DNA from 2 places in the Fictibacillus arsenicus genome. Region 2 is predicted to be linked to the other one. Evidence: a T-box and tRNA genes for the amino acid it is inferred to sense, from the RefSeq annotation. Region 2 holds a T-box; the other holds one or more tRNA genes.
What was found. A T-box is a leader RNA that pairs with one kind of tRNA and senses whether it is charged. The one in region 2 lies ahead of alaS (alanine--tRNA ligase), so its partner is inferred to be a tRNA-Ala.
Positions count from the first base shown of each region.

Region 1: it has a tRNA-Ala gene. The T-box ahead of alaS (alanine--tRNA ligase) is inferred to sense a tRNA for this amino acid. The anticodon was not compared.

Region 1 is NZ_CP016761.1:2,926,690-2,930,124, reverse strand. Features, by position in the region: gene ABE41_RS15040 (type IIG restriction enzyme/methyltransferase) at 1-1,549, shown strand, start outside; tRNA gene ABE41_RS15035 (tRNA-Ala) at 1,886-1,961, opposite strand; gene nagZ (beta-N-acetylhexosaminidase) at 2,293-3,435, shown strand, end outside.
Region 2 is NZ_CP016761.1:2,608,482-2,611,916, reverse strand. Features, by position in the region: gene ABE41_RS13535 (AI-2E family transporter) at 1-1,018, shown strand, start outside; T-box leader at 1,045-1,258, shown strand; gene alaS (alanine--tRNA ligase) at 1,541-3,435, shown strand, end outside.

The DNA.
Region 1 (3,435 bases), 320 kb from region 2:
TTATAAAAGCACTAATAATAAACGAAAGAAACAAGATATAATAAATCAAATTGATCAAATTAAACTGAATTTTTTATCAAGTATTGAAACACCTGAATTACGAAAAGTAAAACGATTGAATAGTAATCTAGCAAAAGTAGGTCAGATAGATCTTTTCGCTTCTAAAGAAGATGTTAAAAAACAGCGAGAAGAAATTTTAGAAATTGAGAAAAAACTTAATAAAGCTATGGCCGATTTGGAGCACTCACGTCAAAATCCTCTTTTTCGTAAAGGCTTAGAATGGCGCATGGAATTTCCTGAAATTTTAGATGATGATGGTAACTTTGTTGGTTTTGATGTAGTAATTGCTAATCCGCCATATATATATTCTTCTGAAGGCGTTTTTAGCACTTCCGAAAAAAGATATTTTGAACAGGAATATCCATTGAGTAAGTATCAGGCAAATACTTTTGGACTATTTTTAGAGTTGAGTTTTAAAATTTTACGAAAAAACGGACTGTATTCAATGATTATACCTAATACGTTCCTTACAATCGGTCAATATAATACAATGAGAAGATATATTTTGGAAAACACAGGAGACGTATTCATTTTAAATTCACATGATAAAATTTTTGAGGATGCCTCTGTAGATAATTGCATAATTAGTGGTAAAATTTCATCACCATCCTTGGTTGAACTAGCTGAACTGCAAAACGAAGAAGTAAATGTAATTAAAAAAGTAGGACCAAATGAATTATTAAAGCACCAAGTTTTTAATCTCTCAGTATTTAAAGAAGGAAAAAACCCTTTAGACATTTCTACAATAATTAAATCCATAGAAGATAATTCGAAAATCCTTGAACCTAATTATGCTATTGTCCGAGATGGTTTGAAAGTATATCAAAAAGGAAAAGGAGAACCTAAACAAACACATGATGATAATGATTTTAAAAAATTAAAAAAGGATAGGGATTGGTTTTCACCCCTCAAGGTAGATAAAAACTACTGGGAAATTATAAAGGGCGAACACATTGATCGTTTTAAAATTTTTAGAGGGAAAGAATATATTCGATATGGACGTCATTTAGCAGAACCTCGAAATCCAGAAATGTTTATGGGTGAACGCCTTCTTATTCGACAAATTCCTAGAAAAGCTGCTTATTCATTAACAGTAATGCATACAGACAAACCTATAATGCACGAACGAAGTTTAATTGCAATTCGTAACCTAAAAATTAATTCCTATTTTATCTTAGGTGTTTTAAATTCCAAAGTAGAAAGTTATTATGCTATCCATAAATATGATTTTCTGCAGCGGAAAACTTTTCCTCAATTACGTTTGTATCAGATAAAAGAATTACCGATACCAAATGCTACCCAAGAGGAACAAGTTCACCTTTCCAATCTAGTAGAAAAACAAATTGCATTGCATACAACTTCTCTTCCAACAGAAAACGAAAGAGAAGAAATGACTAATTTAGATCATGCAATAAATGAATATGTAATGGATCTTTACAAATTAAACCAAGAAGAAAAACAAGTTATTAGGGACTTCAAAATTGAATAAAACATTTTGAGTAAGATTGTTTAAGATTCACTAGAAAAAATCTTTGGATTTTTTAAATCGTATCTGTATTATCTTTATTTAGTCCAACACCTCAATTATCCGCTATCAAGAGCAGAGAATTGAGGTGTTTTTTGTGATTATAACTAAAATTATTGGAAATTATATCGCATAAAAGAAAAGGGATTTTTCTTAAGTATATATTTTTAATATTCACTTTAGTTAACTAAAGGTGAACCAAATGTGAACCAATGCAATAAAAACATTTTATTTCAAAAAAATTTACTCTTTATAAATAAAAAAAACCCTTGATTATCAAGGGTTTTCGACTGTTATTTATGGTGGAGACTAGCGGGATCGAACCGCTGACCTTTTGGCTGCCAGCCAAACGCTCTCCCAGCTGAGCTAAGCCCCCATATCTGTCCTGACAAATTGAATTATATATTCTTAGAAAATAAGCCGCAAGCTTTTTTGGCTAATTTTGCATAAATATATTCTCATTTCTAACAATAAAAGAAATAATCTAAAGCTTTGTCCAAATCGGATAAAGCTTTTTTACATGAGGCTTTCTTACCTGTAAAAAACAGTAATTCAAATTGGTATAGACAACTAGTCCTAGTACTGCAGAGGACTTAAGTTCTGTTTTAACAACATGTGACAGGAACCTCCTTTTTTCTACCGAAAAGTGTCAAAGAAAGAAAGCGCTACCAAAAAAAGAGGAGGCTAGAAAATTGAACGCATTTAAAATGATTCGTTTTTTAATTTTAGCTGCTGTATTGATCGTTCCGTTGTTCAGTGGAATGGGGAAGAGTGATTCTGTTTCTGCGGAACAAGGTAATAATGGGCATTTAATCATTGCACAGAACATTCCACAGCTAGATGATGAAATCAAGGGGGAAACCTTTGATCTTTCAGCTTTATTAGCTTATGAGAATGGTAAATATGTTGAAGTGAAAGAAAATCTTAAGTGGGGATCTTTGAATAAAAATGTAGCATCAATTTCAAATGAAGGTGTCGTTACGTTAAGCGGCCAAAGCGGCAAAACATTTATTTTTGTTACAAATGGTAAATCTTACGACAGAATCGGTATACATGTAAAACATGGTGAAGCAAATTTTGACAAGCAAAAAGGGCATAAATATGACATCATTTCTAATGCTGTACGTTCTATGTCAGTGAAAGAAAAAGTCGGCCAGATGTTAATGCCAGATTTCCGTAACTGGAATGGACAGCCTGTTACAGAAATGAATGATGAAATTAAAGAGCTAGTTAAGAAATATCATCTTGGCGGAGTCATCCTGTTTCGCGAAAATGTTGTAACAACAGAGCAAACGGTAAGACTTGTTGATGAGTATAAAAAGGCAAATGAAGATTATGGCTTACTCCTTTCAATCGACCAAGAAGGAGGAATTGTGACACGTTTGCAGAGTGGTACCGATTTCCCAGGAAATATGGCGCTTGGTGCAACAAGATCAACAGAACTGGCGGAATCTGTCGGATATGCAATCGGATCAGAGCTTCATTCTTTAGGAATAAACATGAATTTAGCGCCTGTCTTAGATGTGAATAACAATCCTGATAACCCGGTTATCGGAGTTCGTTCGTTCGGTGAAGATCCACAGCTTGTTGCTGACTTAGGAACTGCTTACACAAAAGGACTGCAAAATTCAGGCATGGCTGCAACTGCAAAGCACTTTCCAGGTCACGGAGATACTGCAACAGATTCGCATTTAGGACTGCCTTCTGTCCCACATGATAAAGAGCGTCTATTAGAAGTAGAACTTTATCCTTTTCAGCAGGCAATGAATGAAGGGATAGATGCAATAATGACTGCACATGTCACTTTCCCTAAGATTGACCCGACAACAGTTATTTCAAAAAAGGACGGA
Region 2 (3,435 bases):
ATTCCTTCTTATGAAGTTAAATCCTTTGTACCACCCATTTTTAAAGGCGCTGCAAGGTGTATTTTTGCCTTTCTTTCTCGCCGCTCTAATTACATATCTGCTTCATCCGTTAGTAGAGTATGTGCATGAGAAAGGTGTTCCGCGATTTGTTGCAATTTTAACGATATACCTATTGTTCTTTGGAGGGTTAGGCTATACCATCGTTAAAGGTTTTCCTTATTTTGTAGTTCAATTAAAACAGCTGTTAGAAAATGTGCCAGCTCTTGCAAAAGATTACAAAGAGCTTTTATCCAGAGTCGATAAAGGAACTTCAGCCCTCCCTTATTCGGTTCATTCAAAAATTGAACAATATATTGTCAAAATGGAAATAAGCGCACAGAACATTCTAACGAATGCAATTTTTTCTTTAAGAAAAATTGTTGATTATTTCTTTGTAATTATCGTAGTTCCTTTTTTAGTTTTTTATTTTCTGAACGATTTTGAAAAAATAAAAAAAGCTGTGTGGTATATTACACCACGCAGATTCCGCCATGAAGGTAAGCATCTTATAGAAGATGTAGATAAATCACTGGGAGGCTATATTAGAGGACAGCTGTTTGTAGGAGCTATTCTAGGTGCTGCAGCGATGATTGCCCTTTGGATTGTCGGTATGCCTTATCCGATTCTATTAGGAATTGTGATTGCGGTTACTGATATCATTCCTTATTTTGGTCCGATTTTAGGGGCTATTCCTGTCATTCTTATTGCTTTGACGATCTCTTGGAAGATGGTATGGATAACAGTAGGAATAATGCTTGTATTGCAGTTTATTGAAGGGAATATTCTTGGACCATTTATTGTGGGTAGAAACGTCCATATCCATCCTGTTTTTATCATCTTTTCGCTCCTTTTAGGCAGTGAACTCGCGGGAGTGCCGGGAATGATCTTAGCTGTTCCGGTATTTAGCGTAATCAAAGTTATTGTTATTCATATTCGGGAACACCGATTAAGACAACATCCGATTGACAAGTCAGAATAAATAAACGTATACTAACGCTAGAAGAACAAAAATCGTTGAAAGAGATAAGTACGTTTAGTCCTTTCTAAAGAGAGAAACATCCACCGGCTGAAAGGTGTTTCAGAAAGAAGGAAACGGAAAGCTACTCTGGAGTGCAGAAGGAAAATCTGCCGTTAAGCCGCGTTAAGGCTGTAATCAAGGTGACATGTTTTTACATGTAACCAGGGTGGTACCGCGTGAATTCAAACTCTCGTCCCTGTTTTTTGGGATGGGAGTTTTTTATTTTATCTAAAGATTATTTATTAAAACATTTGTAGTTAATAGGAGCAGTTGATTTCCGCTCCAGGATGCTCGCTTTCCGCGGGGCGTGCGGTGAGCCCCCTAGGCTTATCAAGCCTGTCGTGGTCTCACCTGTCCCGCTAATCCCGCTGGAGTCTCGCACCTTGCGCTCCAATCAACTAGTCAATGAAGCGTACTCCACAAAAATGTTTAAAGTATTAATCTTTAACGATTATCTAATTAAGTAAAAAGGAGAATGAAACAATGAAAACTTTGACTTCAGCTCAAGTTAGACAAATGTTCCTCGATTTTTTCCAAGAGAAAGGCCATCGTGTAGAGCCAAGTGCTTCTCTTGTTCCGCACGAAGACCCAACTTTGCTTTGGATCAACAGTGGGGTAGCTACGCTCAAAAAGTATTTTGACGGCCGTGTGATTCCAGAGAATCCGCGTATTACGAATGCACAAAAATCTATCCGTACAAATGATATTGAGAACGTTGGGATTACAGCAAGACACCATACTTTCTTTGAAATGCTAGGCAATTTCTCGATCGGTGACTATTTTAAAGTGGAAGCAATTCTCTGGGCTTGGGAGTTTTTAACGAGTGAAGAATGGATCGGATTTGATCCAGAAAAACTTTCTGTTACGATCCACCCTGAAGATGATGAAGCTTTTGATATTTGGACAAAACAAGTAGGATTGCCTGAAGAACGAATCATTCGTTTAGAGGGGAACTTCTGGGATATCGGAGAAGGCCCAAGCGGACCTAACACTGAGATCTTTTATGATCGCGGTGAGTCTTATGGAAATGACACTTCAGACCCTGAATTATATCCTGGCGGTGAGAATGAAAGATATCTTGAAGTATGGAATCTAGTGTTTTCTCAGTTCAACCATAATCCAGACGGCACATATACACCACTGCCTAAGAAAAATATCGATACAGGCATGGGGCTTGAAAGAATGGTATCTGTTATTCAAGATACGAAGACAAACTTTGAGACTGACCTTTTCCTGCCAATCATTAAGGAAACGGAGAAGCTTTCAAATACGTCTTATGGGCACAGTGCAGAAAGTGATACAGCTTTCAAAGTTATCGCAGACCATATTCGTACTGTAAGCTTTGCGATTGGTGATAACGCACTGCCTTCTAATGAGGGAAGAGGCTACATCTTAAGACGGTTGATTAGAAGAGCGATCCGTTTTGCTAAAAAGATCAATATCAATAAGCCTTTCATGTATGAATTAGTGCCTACTGTTGCTGATATCATGGTTGATTTCTATCCAGAAGTGAAAGAAAAAGTACCTTTTATCCAAAAAGTTGTAAAGACAGAAGAAGAAAGATTCCATGAAACGATTAACGAAGGATTAGCTATCCTGGAAGATGTGATCACTAAAGAAAAATCAGTAAACAATAAAATTATTTCCGGTAAAGACGCATTTAAACTGTATGATACATTCGGTTTCCCATTTGAATTAACACAAGAGTATGCAGCAGAAAATGGAATGGAAGTTGACCTGGAAGGCTTTGAATCCGAAATGAAAGCTCAGCGTGAACGTGCACGTGCTGCTAGACAAGAAGTTGACAGCATGCAGGTACAAGGCGGCGTTCTTTCAGACATTACTGTAAAAAGTGAGTTTTCAGGTTATGACAGCTTGAGCGGGGAAGCAAGAATTCTTGAAGTTCTGCAAAACGGAGAGCGTGTTTCCATGGTATCAGTAGGGGATGAGGCTCAGGTTATTCTTGATGAAACGCCATTTTATGCTGAAAGCGGAGGTCAGATTGCTGACCAGGGAACAATTACAGGAAACAACCTTCAGTTACAAGTAAAAGATGTGCAAAAAGCTCCAAATGGACAAAATTTGCATACAGTAATTGTCGAAAAAGGTGTTTTGGAAAATAACATGCAAGTCTCTGTACAAGTTGACAGAGAAACACGCGCAAAAGTAGTAAAAAATCATACAGCAACACATTTGCTTCATCAGGCTTTAAAAGATGTTCTAGGCACACACGTTAATCAGGCGGGCTCACTTGTTCAGGAAGACCGACTGCGATTTGACTTTACGCATTTTGGAAGCATCTCTTCAGAAGAACTTGAGAAGATTGAAGAGATCGTAAACGAAAAAGTATGGGAAAATATTCCGGTTGAAAAAATGGT